2 regions of the Pseudarthrobacter sp. SORGH_AS 212 genome follow, and region 1 is predicted to be linked to the other one. Evidence: predicted binding sites of a transcription regulator. Region 1 holds the regulator's gene; the other holds the start of a gene.
The links. The regulator HrcA, encoded in region 1, represses chaperone genes, less so after heat shock. The targets are predictions, from matches to a motif close to TTNGCACTCGNNNNNNNCGAGTGCNAA.
Positions count from the first base shown of each region.

Region 2: the regulator HrcA is predicted to act here: its motif matches at 3,984-4,010, upstream of groL (chaperonin GroEL).

Region 1 covers NZ_JAUTAA010000001.1:4,165,485-4,173,163, forward strand. The annotation lists gene lepA (translation elongation factor 4) at 1-681, shown strand, start outside; gene hemW (radical SAM family heme chaperone HemW) at 707-1,936, shown strand; gene QE394_RS19135 (DUF4870 domain-containing protein) at 2,012-2,431, opposite strand; gene QE394_RS19140 (DUF3097 domain-containing protein) at 2,551-3,402, opposite strand; gene hrcA (heat-inducible transcriptional repressor HrcA) at 3,600-4,613, shown strand; gene dnaJ (molecular chaperone DnaJ) at 4,695-5,822, shown strand; gene QE394_RS19155 (16S rRNA (uracil(1498)-N(3))-methyltransferase) at 5,825-6,598, shown strand; gene QE394_RS19160 (GerMN domain-containing protein) at 6,591-7,544, opposite strand.
Region 2 covers NZ_JAUTAA010000001.1:1,046,224-1,053,902, forward strand. The annotation lists gene QE394_RS04655 (RNase H family protein) at 1-516, opposite strand, end outside; gene QE394_RS04660 (sugar ABC transporter substrate-binding protein) at 772-2,082, shown strand; gene groL (chaperonin GroEL) at 2,172-3,806, opposite strand; gene QE394_RS04670 (ABC transporter substrate-binding protein) at 4,096-5,367, opposite strand; gene QE394_RS04675 (cold-shock protein) at 5,367-5,573, opposite strand; gene QE394_RS04680 (LytR C-terminal domain-containing protein) at 5,759-6,403, opposite strand; gene QE394_RS04685 (DUF3263 domain-containing protein) at 6,448-6,801, opposite strand; gene QE394_RS04690 (uracil-DNA glycosylase) at 6,933-7,679, shown strand, end outside.

The DNA.
Region 1 (7,679 bases):
AAGAAGGTGGTCCGCGTGACCAACCCCAGCGAGTATCCCACCGGCAAGATCGCCGAGGTCCGCGAACCCATGGTCTCCGCCACCATCCTGGCCCCCAACGAGTTCGTCGGTGCCATCATGGAACTGTGCCAGTCACGCCGCGGCGTCATGGGCGGCATGGACTACCTTTCCGAGGACCGGGTGGAAATCCGCTACCGCCTTCCGCTGGCGGAAATCGTGTTCGATTTCTTCGACATCCTCAAGTCCAAGACCCGTGGCTACGGCTCACTGGACTGGAAAGCCGACGGCGAGCAGGTGGCCGACCTGGTGAAGGTGGACATCATGCTCCAGGGCGAACAGGTGGATGCCTTCAGTGCCATCACGCACAGGGAGAAGGCGTACGCCTACGGCGTGATGATGACCGGAAAGCTCCGCGAACTGATCCCGCGGCAGCAATTCGAGGTTCCCATCCAGGCGGCCATCGGTTCCAGGATCATCGCGCGCGAAAGCATCCGGGCCATCCGCAAGGACGTCCTGGCGAAGTGCTACGGCGGTGACATCTCGCGTAAGCGCAAGCTGCTGGAGAAGCAAAAAGAAGGCAAGAAGCGCATGAAGATGGTGGGCACCGTGGAGGTGCCGCAGGAAGCGTTCATCGCCGCCCTCACCACCGACGAATCGAAGGACAAGGCCAAAAAGAAGTGACCACCGCGCAGCGGGGTACCCGCTGATGCCCAGCGTACTTCCCCTTGGTGACCCGGCGCCGTCGGACGGCATCCTGCCTCCGCAGGCGGCCGTCGGCGCGGGAGACCGCGCGTTCGGGCTGTATGTCCACATCCCCTTCTGCGCCGTGCGCTGCGGTTACTGCGACTTCAACACCTACACAGCCACCGAACTCGGCGGCGGTGCCTCGCAGGATGCCTATGCCGGTACGGCAGCGTCCGAGGTGGCGTTTGCGGCTACGGTGCTCAAGGCATCCGGTGTACCGGACCGCAAGCTCAGCACCGTCTTTTTCGGCGGCGGCACACCCACGCTGTTGCCCGCCGAAGACCTGGCTTCGATTCTTCGGACGGCTATCGACCAATGGGGGATCGAGGAAGGCGCCGAGGTCACCACTGAGGCGAATCCCGATTCGGTGACCCCGGAGTCCCTGGCTGTGCTCAGGGATGCCGGCTTTACACGGGTCTCGTTCGGGATGCAGTCCGCCGTTCCGCACGTCCTGAAGGTTTTGGACCGCACCCACACACCGAGCAGGGTTCCCCTGGTGGTGCAGTGGGCACGCGACGCCGGCCTGGCAGTGAGCCTCGACCTGATCTATGGGACGCCGGGGGAGTCGTTGGCCGATTGGCAGTTCTCCCTTGAAACTGCGTTGTCCTATCGACCGGATCACATCAGCGCCTATGCGCTGATCGTTGAGGACGGCACCAAGTTGGCGGCGCAGATCCGGCGCGGCGAGGTCCCGGGCATCGACGACGACGATCACGCAGACAAGTACGAGCTCGCTGACCGCCTGATCACCTCTGCAGGCCTGGAGTGGTACGAGGTCAGCAACTGGGCACGCACGCCGGAACAGGCCTGCCGGCACAACCTCGCTTACTGGCGCGGCGACGACTGGTGGGGAATCGGGCCGGGCGCGCACTCGCATGTGGGCGGCGTGCGCTGGTGGAACGTGAAGCATCCTGCCGCGTATGCCGGCCGGCTGGCGCAGGGGAACTCTCCGGCCGCCGGACGCGAAACCCTGGACGCAGAGACCCGGAACGTGGAGCGGGTCATGCTTGAGGCCCGCCTCCAGTCCGGGCTGGAAGTGGCAAGCCTGGATACAGTGGGGCGGCACCAGATCGCCGGGCTCATTGCTGAGGGGCTGGTGGATCCGGGCGCAGCATTCCGGGGGACGCTGGTCCTGACGCTGAAGGGCCGGCTCCTGGCCGACGCGGTGGTACGCCGGATCCTGCCCGACTAGGGCTGGGATGCTGCGGGTGGGCTCAGGGCCGAAGAGGTCCCCGGACCGGCTTGCGGCGGCAGGGAGCCGGCGGGACTACTTGATCCAGCGCAGGTTGAACTGGTACCGGTGCGGTTGGCCGCGGTTGACGTGGATGCCGGCCGCCACCGAAAAGCACGTCAGGGCAATCCAGATCAACGTGGCGATCACGGCAAAGATGTTTCCGACCACGGGAATGAACACCAGGATGTTCGCCACTACCGCTGCGATGGTGGGCGGCAAGCTGAAGTTCAGGGCCTCCTTCGACTCCTGGGCCGTGAAGGGCCCCCGGTCGCGGAAGATGAGGAAGATCAGCAGGGCGGGGACGCAGCCCAGGATCCCGCCGAAGTGTGCCAGGGTGGCCCATTGCCGGTCTTCGCTGGCCGTGAGCGGCAGCGCATTCGCGGGGACGCCGTGGTATTCGGAACGGCCGGTGCTGCTTTGGCCGTCCCTGTGCTCGCGTGCGTTTTCTGCCACAGTCTGTTCCTTCGAAAAGTGCAAATTGATGCTGGGGATGCAGTTGGTGCTTCGGCGCCGCTGCGGATCGCGGGGCACCGCAGTATCAAGAATACTGGTGTTTGCCGGTCCGGCGTCCGTCAGGGTGCTGTAAGGAAGTCGATGACTTCCTCCACCCGGCCCAGCAGTGAGGCCTCCAGGTCTGCGTAGGTATGGACGGCGCCGAGCAGTTTCTGCCATCCCAGCCCGACGTCCTCCTTCGTGGAGTGCGGCCAGCCGAACGCCTTGAGGATCCCGGTTTTCCAGTCCTGGCCCCGCGGTACGGACGGCCACTGCGGAATGCCCAGCACGGAAGGCCGGATGGCCTGCCACACATCCACATAGGGGTGGCCGACAATCAGGACGTTGCCAGCAGCGCCAGGGCCGGCCATGACAGCGTCAGCAATGCGGGACTCCTTGGAGTCCGGGACCAGATGGTCCACCAGCACGCCCAGCCGACGGCCCGGGCCGGGCCTGAATTCCTTTACCGCCCCGGCGAGGTCGTCGATGCCATGCAGGGGTTCGACGACGATGCCCTCCACCCGGAGGTCGTCTCCCCATACCTTCTCGACGAGTTCGGCGTCGTGCTTGCCTTCCACCCAGATGCGGCTCGCCTTGGCCACCTGCGCGCGCTGGCCTGCGACACGTACGGAACCTGAGGCGGTGCGCCCGGCTGCCGGGCTGCCCGCTGCGGGCCGGGGTGCCGGTGGCATCAGCCTGATGGCACGGCCCTCGAGGAGGAACCCAAATCCCAGCCGGAAGGTCCGCGACTTTCCGCGCCGGTCTTCGAGGGCCACCACGTGCATGCCGCCGGACTTTTCCACCCGGGTGACGGCCCCTACCCATCCGGACTGTACGTCTTCGAGCACCATGCCCCGTTCCACAGGCACTTCCGGCAGTTGTGTACGGGCGGGAGCCGACATGTCCCTCGGGCCCCAGTTCTGGTAATCCATGGTCACTCCGCCTCGCCGTAGGTCTTGTCCCGGAATTTCGCCCGGAGCGGTACCAATGCTAACAACGGGCCAAGGCATAATAGACTGTTAGCACTTAGGCATGTCGAGTGCTAACAGTTCGAGTGCATGTTCGAGTGCGTGCAGACTGGCAGGAAGGAACGGGTGGCTGATCCACCCCGACTGGATGGAGGTGGAGTGTGAGTGAGCCGCGCAAGCTTGAAGTACTGCGGGCCATCGTGGAGGACTACGTCCACTCCCGCGAGCCGGTAGGTTCCAAGGCCCTGGTGGAAAGGCATCACCTGGGCGTTTCCAGTGCCACCATCCGGAACGATATGGCGGCGCTTGAGGACGAGGGCCTCATCACGGCGCCGCACACCAGCGCCGGCCGGATTCCCACGGACAAGGGTTACCGATTGTTCGTGGACCAGATTTCGGCCGTGAAGCCGCTCTCGCAAGCCGAACGGCGCGCCATCCAGTCCCTTCTGGAGGGATCCGACGACCTTGACGACGTCCTCGACCGCACCGTGCGGCTGTTGTCCCAGCTGACCAACCAGGTGGCAGTGGTCCAGTACCCCCACCTCAGCCGGGCGCTGATCCGGCACATCGAGTTCGTCCTGCTGGCGCCGCGCAAGGTCCTGGTGGTCCTGATCGCGAACAGCGGCAACGTGGAGCAGCGCGTCATCGACGCCGGGCAGGACCTCGCGGACGAAGCGCTGTCCGCGCTGCGTAGCCGTTTCCTGGGAACCCTGGCCGGAACACCGCTGGCCCGGCTGGCGCAGGCCCTTCCCGCCGTCGTCTCCTCTGTCAGTCCGGGGGAGCGGCAGGCGGCGCAGTCGCTGGCCCACGCCCTGGAAATACTTGCGCACAGCAGCCGCGAGGACCGGATGGTCATGGCCGGCACGGCCAACCTGGCCCGGTCCAATGTCGACTTTCCGCTGAGCATCGGCCCCGTGCTGGAAGCTTTGGAAGAACAGGTGGTGATGCTGCGGCTGCTGAGCGACATGGCGCAGGACCACCGTGGCGTGGCCGTCAGCATCGGCCGCGAAAACCCTTACGACGGCTTGGCCGAAGCGTCGGTCGTGGCCACCGGCTACGGTCCGGACAGCGTGGCCAAGATCGGCATCCTGGGTCCCACCCGGATGGACTATCCCAACACCATGGCGGCCGTCAGGGCAGTTGCCCGTTACCTTTCCCGCATCCTGGGTCCCTGACCGGCCCGGCCCGGCACCACAGCCGCCGGGCCCGCACGGCAGCCCCACCGCAGGCAGTACAACAAGGAAGAGATACGAACTTTGAGCAGCCACTATGACGTCCTTGGAGTTTCACCGGAAGCCACCGGAGAAGAAATCAAGAAGGCCTACCGCAAGCTGGCCCGGACACTCCACCCTGACGTCAACCCGGGCGAAGATGCGGCGGACCGCTTCAAGGCGGTGACGCACGCCTACGAAGTCCTCTCCGATCCGCAGAAACGCCGGGTTTACGACACCACCGGCAACGAGAACGGCACCGACAACGGATTTGGTGGCGGAAGCTACGCCGGCCAGGGCTTTGCCTTCCAGGACATCTTCGACACGTTCTTCGGCGCCGGGGGATCCTCCGGACCCGCCTCACGGGTCCGCCGCGGCCAGGATGCACTCATCAGCGTCCGTATCGAACTGCGGGACGCTGTCTTCGGCGTCAACAAAAAGCTTGAGGTGGACACTGCAGTCACCTGCCCCACCTGTGAGGGGTCATGCTGCCGTCCGGGGACGCACCCCGAACGCTGCGACATCTGCGGGGGCAGTGGCCAGGTCCAGCGCGCTGTCCGTTCGATCCTCGGCCAGGTCATGACCGCTGCACCGTGCGGTACCTGCGAGGGTTTCGGCACGGTTATCAAGGACCCCTGCAATGAATGCAGCGGCCAGGGCCGCATCCGAAGCCGCCGTTCCCTGACCATCAAGGTTCCTGCCGGCGTCGCAACCGGAACACGCATCCAGCTGACCGGACAGGGCGAGGCCGGCCCGGCGGGCGGCCCCTCCGGCGACCTCTACGTAGAGGTCCGCGTCAACAACGACGCCACCTATGTGCGGGACGGCGACGACCTGCACGCAACCCTGAACATTCCCATGACGGCGGCAGCGCTGGGCACCGACGTCAGCCTGGAGACCTTCGACGGAACCCAGGACATCGACGTGAAGCCAGGCACCCAGTCCGGTGAAATCATCACCCTCCGCGGCCTTGGCGTCACCCACCTGCGCGGATACGGCCGCGGCGACCTGAAGGTGCACCTGCAGGTGGAAACGCCGGCTAAGCTCGACGCAGCGCAGGAGGAGCTCCTCCGGCAGCTCGCCAAGCTCCGCGGAGAACAGATCACCGAAGGCAAGCTCGCTGCCAGCGGCGGGATGTTCGCGAAGCTGCGGGACCGGCTGGGTAACCTGTAGCGGTGAGCAACCCCGTCTTTTTTGCCTCCGCCGGATCCCTTGACGGGCTGGAGGAGGGCATGGAGTTTGTCCTGGAGGGCCCGGAGGCGCGCCACGCGGTCGCCGTAAAGCGCCTCGCGGCGGGCGAAGCCGTGGACATCGTCGACGGCGCGGGTACCCGCATGAGCGGGACTGTGGCTGAGGCCGCAGGCACCCGCCTCACGGTGCGGTGCGGTGCCCTGGTGGAGGAGGCCCGCCCCAGTGTCCGACTGGTCCTGGTGCAGGCCCTCGCCAAGGGCGACCGCGATGAGCTCGCCATCGAGACCGCCACTGAACTGGGCATCGACGCCGTCATTCCCTGGCAGTCCGAACGTTCCATCGTCCGGTGGAAAGGTGACCGGGCCGCCAAGGCGCACGCCAAATGGCAGTCCGTGGTGGGCGCTGCCGCCAAGCAGGCACGGCGGGCATGGGTCCCTGAGGTGCGTCCCGCCGTCGACACCGCTGCACTTGCTGCCGCCGTGGAAGCCGCGGACCTTGCAGTCATCCTGCACGAAGACGCAGTGCGGCCCCTCCGTTCTGTCCTGGAAGGCTGGGACGGTGCCAGCGGCACCGGAACCAGTGAAGTGCTCCTCATCGTGGGCCCGGAGGGTGGAATCAGCCCACGGGAGGTGACGCGCCTCTGCGATCGCGGAGCCGTCACGGCCCTTCTGGGCCACCACGTGCTGCGCTCATCCACGGCCGGTCCTGCCGCCGTCGTGCTCTCCAGCGACATCCTGGGGCGCTGGGACGCTACCTGACCTTGAAGGACCGGTTGTCCTCGAACTGGTCCGGCCCGCCGTCGGACCCGGCCTGGGCGACCCTCAGTTCGTAGTCCCCGGCGGGGAGGGTCAGGGCCAGCGTGAACACTCCTGCCTGCCCCTGTTCCGACGACGCCGTGGTTTCGCCGGTGAGGAAGGGCGCCTTGGCGCCGTTGTCCCCGGTCCGCAGGATCTGCCAGCGAAGCTTGCCGCCCGCCGATGTGCTGCGTCCGGTGATTTTGACACTGCCGTCCGCCACTTCGGAGCTTTCCTGGGGATCGATGATCCAGACAGGAGCCACCAAGCCCGCCGTCCTGGTCATCAGGGCGCCCAGCTGAACCTGCCCGAAAGCCATGTAGTCGGTGTGGCCGTCCACAAGGATCCGTACCCGGATCTGCTGGCCGGAGTCGATCAACCCGGAACTGGCTGCGGCAGCAGTGGCCGTGTAGACGAGCTGCTGGACTGCCCGGGCGGCCATGTCCGCATCCAGGTTGCTGTTGAAGGCGTCCTCGGAGACATCGACGGTGATGACGTCCTTGCCGGAAATCGAGGTGGCCAGCTTGCCGGGGTTCTGCCACGGGGTGAAGAAGTCAGGGTCAAGGGGCTTATCGGACATCATGGCGCGCAGTGCGCGCGTCACCGGGTTCTCCTGTTCAGGCACGTCCCGGAACTCCCTGTACAGGAAGACGTTGCTGCTGCTGCGGCCTATCCAGTAAACGGGCGCCTTGTTGGACGACTGCGTGGTTTCCAGCGGGGCGCTGGTGGAAGGCGGCTCCTGGCTTCCCGTGGTCGCAGGCCCGGTCATGAGGGTGCCCGTGGGGGAGGGGCCAGGTTCTGCTACGCAACCGGCAAGGATCGGCACGGCCGTCAGGACACCTGCCAGCACGAACGCGCGGGCGCGGCCCACGTGTCGACCTGCCCGGCGGGGCGCAACGGTATCCGGCACTTGTGCCTTTCCTTTCCTGTCGTGAGGGCCGTTCCCCGGTCGGCCCAATGTCACAGCCGTGGCTGGATTTCCAGCATTGCACAGCCCGGCGAAGCGATTTGCCCGGTTCCGGCCATGGGGCACAACTGCAACGGG
Region 2 (7,679 bases), 3.1 Mb from region 1:
GGCAGGCGCGCCGGCCTGCGCTGTTCCGCGGCCTCCGGATTCGTGCTGGTGGCCCTGGAATCCCGGCCCGGAACGGGCAGCGACCCCCTGCTGGTAAGCCGTGGCTGCCGCCCTGGCCCGTTCGTCGGCGGCCTCGTTGAGGTCATGGCCAGCATGGCCTTTCACCCACTCGAAGGTGTATTTGCGCCCGGCAAGCTCACGGTCGAGTTCCTTGAGGAGCTCAACATTAAGGACCGGCTTGCCGTCTGCCTTGCGCCAGCCCTTCCGCTTCCAGCCGGGCATCCACTTGGTGATCGAATTGATGACGTACTGGCTGTCGCACAGGATGTGGAGGTCCTCCTGCCGGACGTGCGCGGTTGCGCGCAGCAGGTCCAGCACTGCCATCAGCTCGCCCTGGTTGTTGGTTCCGTGGGGCCACCCGCCGGCACGCCAGCACTCGTCATTCACGTACCAGGCCCATCCGGCGGGGCCGGGGTTTCCCAAGGCCGAACCGTCAGCCGCTGCAGTAATCGTCACCGGTCCATCCTGCCAGACCGGCCCGACAATGCCTGAACGCTGCCGGGCGCAGCCGGGACCGCGCAGAAGCGGAAAGTCTTGCAGGATGAAAAAACCATTTCGGGAAAACGTTTACCCAAAACTATTGACTGCCCCTGACCAACAAGGACACAATCACTGTATCGAATGAGAAAACGCTTTCTCACTTGGGCGAAACGGCACGGACGCCGGCGCAACGCCCGGGAAAGCGCCTAAAGATTTCAGGAAGGCAGATCGATGACGATTCCAACCGTAAGCCGCCGAAGGTTCCAGCTGGGAGCTGCAGCTTTGGCAATTACGCTGCTGGCAACAGGCTGCGGCGCCTCGGGCAGTTCGGGCAGCGGCGATCAGGTCACCCTGCGGTTTGCCTGGTGGGGCAATGAATACCTCAACGCCCAGACAGAGAAGGTCATTGACGCGTTCGAAGCCAGCCACCCCAACATCAAGATCGAGTCCGAGCCCGGCGAATGGGGCGGCTACTGGGACAAGCTGGCCACCAAGACCGCCGCCAACGATGCCCCGGACGTTATCCAGATGGACCAGAAGTACATCGCGGAGTACGGCGGGCGGGGCGCACTCCTTGACCTGTCGAAGCAGGAGGGAGTCGATACTTCAAAGCTCGACAAGGAGGCCCTCGCCTCCGGACAGTACGATGGCGCCCAGTACGGCCTGAGCACCGGGCAGAACGCCTACGTCATCATGGCGAACACCAAAGTCTTTGAAGCGGCCAACGTCCCGGTCCCGGACGATACGAAGTGGACCTGGGACGAGTTCTTGGACATTGCAGCCAAGATCAGCGCCTCCGGCGACGGGAAGACGTACGGCGCGGCCTACGGCAGTAATGAGGCGGACCTCATCATCTGGCTGCGCCAGCACGGCCAGGACCTGTACTCGCAGGACGGGAAGCTGGACTTCGACACCGCCACCGCAGCATCGTTCTGGGAGCGGCTGAAGGAGCAGCGGGATTCAAAGGCCAGCCCACCAGCCACGGTAGCAACTGAAGACTCCGGCGCGGGCCTTGAAGAAAGCCTCTTCGGCACCAACCGCGTGGGCATGGCCTGGTGGTGGACCAATCAGCTCGGCTCCCTCGAGTCCACCACGGCCAGCCCCATCAAGATGCTGCGTGCGCCCAGCCAGGACGGCGCGTCAGCGAAGAACGGCATGTACTACAAGCCCACCATGTTCTGGTCCGCTTCGTCCCGCTCCAAGCACCCCAAGGAAGCGGCCGCCTTCATCGATTACCTCACCAACAGCCCCGAAGCGGGGGCCATCCTGATGACGGACCGCGGCGTGCCCACCAACGCTGCGATCGTGGACAGCATCACGCCCAGCCTGAAGCCGGCAGACACCACCGTGGTGTCCTTCCTCAAGGACATCGCTCCGGACATCAAGGACGCACCCCCTGTCCCGCCAGTGGGTGCCGGCAGCGTGCAGAACGTGATCAAGCGCTACACCGACGAAGTGCTGTATGACCGGCTGACTCCGCAGGCCGCCGCCGACGCCTTCAAGAAGGAAGTCGAAGGAATGCTCGCCAGCGCGAAGAAGTAGACCCGGCAGCACGGAAAACGCAGAATGCGGCCCCCTCCAAAGAGGGGGCCGCATTCTTGTATCAGCGGGACAGGTCCCGGACGGAAGGGCTAGAAGCCGCCCATTCCGCCCATGCCACCCATGTCGTCGCCGCCGGCAGGAGCAGCGTTCTTCTCGGGCTTGTCAGCAACAACTGCCTCGGTGGTGAGGAACAGGCCGGCAATGGAAGCCGCGTTCTGCAGGGCAGAGCGGGTCACCTTGACGGGGTCGTTGACGCCGGCCGCCAGCAGGTCGACGTACTCGCCGGTGGCTGCGTTGAGGCCGTGGCCGGCGGGCAGGCCGCGGACCTTGTCGACGACGACGCCGGGCTCGAGGCCGGCGTTGAACGCGATCTGCTTCAGCGGGGCGTCGATGGCAACGCGGACGATGTTCGCACCGGTTGCTTCGTCGCCGGACAGCTGCAGGTTGGCGAACGCCTTGGCGCCGGCCTGGATGAGGGCCACGCCGCCACCGGCGACGATGCCTTCCTCGACGGCAGCCTTGGCGTTGCGCACGGCGTCTTCGATGCGGTGCTTGCGCTCCTTGAGCTCAACCTCCGTGGCGGCACCGGCCTTGATGACTGCAACGCCGCCGGCCAGCTTGGCCAGGCGCTCCTGCAGCTTCTCGCGGTCGTAGTCGGAGTCGGAGTTCTCGATCTCGGCGCGGATCTGGGAAACCCGGCCGGCGATCTGGTCGGCGTCGCCTGCACCCTCGACGATGGTGGTCTCGTCCTTGGTCACAACAACCTTGCGTGCCTGGCCCAGGAGTTCGAGTCCAGCCGTTTCCAGCTTCAGGCCGACTTCTTCGGAGATGACCTGGCCGCCGGTGAGCACGGCAATGTCGACGAGCTGTGCCTTGCGGCGGTCACCGAAGCCCGGAGCCTTGACGGCGACGGACTTGAAGGTGCCACGGATCTTGTTGACGATCAGGGTGGCCAGGGCCTCACCCTCGATGTCTTCGGCGATGATCAGCAGCGGCTTGTTGGACTGCATGACCTTTTCCAGGACAGCAACCAGTTCCTTGACGTTGGAGATCTTGGAGTTGACGATCAGGATGTACGGATCCTCAAGGACCGTTTCCTGGCGCTCAGCGTCGGTGACGAAGTAGGCGGAGATGTAACCCTTGTCGAAGCGCATGCCTTCGGTGAGTTCCAGTTCCAGGCCGAAGGTGTTGGACTCCTCGACCGTGATGACGCCTTCCTTGCCCACCTTGTCCAGGGCTTCGGCGATGAGGGCACCGATCTCGTCGTCACCGGCGGAGATGGAGGCGGTGGCCGCGATCTCTTCCTTGGTTTCGATTTCCTTGGCGGAGTTCAGCAGCTCGGCGGTGACGGCCTCAACGGCCTTTTCGATGCCGCGCTTGAGGGACAGCGGGTCGGCGCCGGCGGCAACGTTGCGCAGGCCTTCCTTGACCAGGGCCTGGGCCAGCACGGTAGCCGTGGTGGTGCCGTCGCCTGCGACGTCGTCAGTCTTCTTGGCAACTTCCTTGACCAGCTCGGCGCCGATCTTCTCGTAGGGATCGTCCAGCTCGATCTCCTTGGCGATGGAAACACCATCGTTGGTGATCGTGGGGGCGCCCCACTTCTTTTCGAGGACGACGTTGCGTCCACGCGGGCCGAGGGTGACCTTAACGGCGTCGGCGAGGATGTTCAGGCCCCGCTCAAGGCCGCGGCGTGCCTCTTCATCAAATGCAATGATCTTGGCCATAACGGCAATAGTCCTTTCGGGACAGTCGTTAAGAATGAACCTCAGCTGCAGTGCCCGCGACGGACGGTTCCTGAACGGCAGCCTCTGTATGCCTCCGCGTGGGAACCTCACTCCAGTAAGGTGTTTCTTCGCTCCTCGGCCGATGCCGGGCGCCGCCGGCTTAACCGGGCGTTGCCTTTAGCAGTCGGTACGTCAGAGTGCTAACTCAATAATTAGCACTCCCCCGGTGAGAGTGCAAGCGAAAGTGACCACCGGGTCCGCGTTTATGGCCCGTATTCGCCGAGGGCGATCAGCTGCCGCCGCGGCCGGCGGTTTCGCGGCCTGTTGCCGTTGGGATGTTGTCGCTGCCATAGGTGAACACCGTGAAGGCAGCGGAGGTGATATCCCCGTTGGTGTCGAAGGCGATGGGACCTGACTCGCCGTCGTAGTTGATGCCGGCCCCTGAGGCGAGGGCGGGCAGGCAGTCCTTGTAGGTGGTGCAGGGCGCCGCTGCAGTGGCTTGGGATTCGGCGGCGGTCCCGCCGGAGACGGCCACGAGGTTGGCAGCGATGGAGGGGCCGGCGTCATCCTGCGCTCGCGCCGCCGCCAGGGCAGCGAGGGTTACCGCATCGAACGTTTCCGCAGCATACGAAACATCTTTCAGTCCCTCGTCCACGCCCAACAGGCGGGCCTGGAAGGCGGCGCTGGGAAGCTGACCGGACACTACGGCCCTGGAGCCGTCCAGCGCCTTGGTCCCGAGTTTCGATCCGTAGCGCGCGAACGCTCCATCGCTGAGCAGCAGGCCGGCCCCGGAGAGCCCCGCGTTGTTGAGTTCCGCCAGTGCCCCCTGCGACCCTTCGCGGGCAACCACGACGACGGCATCCGGCTTCGCGGCCCCGGCTTTCCGGGCGGCGTCCCCGGCCTCGCCGGCGGCAAACCCGGCGTTGTCCAGGACCTGCAGCCCGGCCCCTGCGGCGGCGTCGGCAACTGCGGCAGCAACTTCCTTGCCGTAGGTACCCTCCTGGTGGAGGATGGCGATGGTCTTGGCGCCCCCGTCCTTGGCGAGCTTGGCCAGGACGGGTCCCTGCGCAACGTCCGCGGCCGTGGTCCGGAAGTAGTAGCCGCCCGATTCGGCGCTGCTGAGGCCTGCGGCGGTGTTGGCGGGCGATATCAGTGGGGTCCGCGCCCGGGACAGGACATCGATAGCCTCGGTGGCGTGGCTTGAATCGGTGGGACCGATCACCACGTCCGCCTTGTCGGAGACCAGCGCGTGGGCCTGCGCGGCGGTATCCCCGCCGGCCTGGACGGGAAGGAGTTCCACGGGCCTGCCCTTATGGCCGCCGGCGGCATTGATTTCGCGGACGGCAAGCTGGGCCGCGGCGAGCTGGGAGGTATTGAGGAAGCTGCTGTCCCCGGTGTTGTCCAGGATCAGCCCTACACGGAGGACTCCGTCGCCGGACGCTTCCACGGTGTCCACACGGGCATTGCCGGTAACTCCGGAGCAGGCACTGAGGGCCAGGACGGCAGCAAGGGATGCGGCAAACACCGGTCGACGGCGGTCCGCTGGGCGGGGAGGATGCATCACCCGGCGGGCCGGACGCTTTCGGCCTGCGGGCCTTTTTCGCCTTCCCCGACTTCAAGTTCCACCCGCTGGCCCTCATCGAGCGCCCGGTAGCCTTCACCCTGAATTGCCGACCAATGCACGAAGACATCGTCCCCGGAACCGTCCACGGTGATGAAACCGTAGCCCTTTTCGGCGTTGAACCATTTGACGGTTCCCAGTGCCATGATGACCCACTCTTTCCGTTGAGACCGGAGGACCCCTGCTGCGGTGCCGAGTCATTGACGTGCGTTGCGGGGACCGGGCAGGAGCCTGGATTTCACTCTAGCCAAAGGCTGCCCCGTCCTGCAGGCGGCCGGCAGCGGGTGCGGTAAACGTTATTCAGGCGTGACCGCCGGAATTTTGTCCGGGGTTAGCGGTAGCCGGGCCCCAGGACGACCACCAGCGGCACCTGGAATTCGGTGCTCGCCACTACGGTGGGCACGCCCAGCAGGTTGGCCAGCTCGCGCGCATTGGCTGCTTGGTCCGCCCCGGCGTAGTACACCGTGGAGCCCTGCTGCGGGGCGCCGGCCCAGTTGCCCACCTGCCCCAGCGTCCAGCCCGCCGCCTTCACCGTTCCGCCCACCCGGCTGGCGAGTCCGGATGTTCCGGCAGCGTTGTAAACGGCCACCGGCTGGGTCTTGTCCAGTTCCGGCCCCACCGACGCCGTGGCGCTGGGCTCGGGTTCCGGCTCGGCGGTGCTTTCGGCACTGGGGTCCGTGGATGGCTCGGCCGAAGCCGACGGTTCGGATGCCTTGTCCGCAGCGGCGGAAGGCGTGGCGCCTGTGTCAGCCAGCGGCGCCTCGGACACGACCGCCGAGGCCTGGCTTTCGGTCCCGCCAAGGCCCAGCTTGGGCAGGATCAGGAAGGACACCAGGCCGATGGCCAGGGCCGCAATGCCAACGGCAAGGATGGGCCACAGCCGCACGCGGGACGGTGCGGTCGCCGTCCGGTGGACACCTTGTCGCGATGCTGTCTCCGGGACCTTGTCGAATTCATCGCGGGCGTATTTGGTCATGGTGGGATGGATCCTTGCTGGTGGCTGCTGAAAAGGCGGGCGTCCTAGGCGTCGGATCCCAGTCGCCGCGCAGTGCGTGCACGGTGGCGCGACGTACGTAGTCTACGCAATCGCTTAACCAGCATGGGATCGTGGGCCAGCGCATCTTCCCTGTCGATCAGGGCATTCAACACCTGGTAGTAGTGCGTTGCGGAGAGGTCGAAGAGTTCCCTGACGGCCTGCTCCTTGGCTCCGGCGTACTTCCACCACTGCCGCTCCAGGGCAAGGATCTGCTGCTCACGCTCGGTCAGCGGCGAATCCTTGAGGGTGAAGTCTGCCAACAGTGAGTTGGCCTCGCCGTCTCCCCCGCCGCCCTCCGGCAGGTAACCGGTCAGTTGTTCCCGGGCCGGTTCAGCCACGGCGCACTCCTTCACTGGTTACGGAAAATGTCTCACCCCCATGCTACGGACGAATAACAGCGTTGTCATTTGGCATCCCACTCCGCCCCCGGGCCCGTTCCGCGCGTCCAGTGCCCTGCAAGAATGGGACGGTGGCTGAATCAGATGCGTTGTTCGAACTGGAACCGGAGCCCCTGCCCGGCGGTGGATTCGCTGAACTTGCCGGGCTGCCGCTGGAGAGGCTCGTTGCCCCCGACTGGGCAGCCGCCCTTTCCGGCGTGGAAGCCGAACTCCGGCAGGTGCTGGCCTTCCTGGCTGCGGAGGAGTCCGCCGGGCGCCATGTCCTCCCGGCGCCGTCGAACGTCCTGCGCGCCTTCGGCCAACCGCTGGCGGACGTCAAAGTACTGATCGTGGGACAGGACCCCTACCCCACGCCGGGACACGCCGTCGGCCTCTCCTTTGCCGTGGACGGGCAGGTGCGGCCCATCCCCCGCAGCCTTGCCAACATCTACCGGGAACTGGAATCCGACCTGGGCCTGCCGCCGCGGATCCATGGCGACCTCTCCGCCTGGGCCGGCCAGGGCGTGCTGCTCCTGAACCGGGTCATGAGTGTCCGCGCCGGGGCGGCCGGGTCGCACCGGGGCAAGGGCTGGGAGAGGGTTACGACGGCGGCAGTCACCGCCCTCGCGGCCCGCACCTCTGCGGACGGGTCACCCCTGCCGCTGGTTGCGGTGCTGTGGGGCAAGGACGCCGAGTCGGTGCGCCCGTTGCTGGCCGGCCGGCCGGCCGTGTCCAGCGCCCACCCCAGCCCGCTGTCGGCATCGAGGGGCTTCTTCGGTTCCCGGCCCTTCAGCGGGGTGAACCGGCTGCTGCAGGAGCAGGGTGCCGAGGCCGTAACC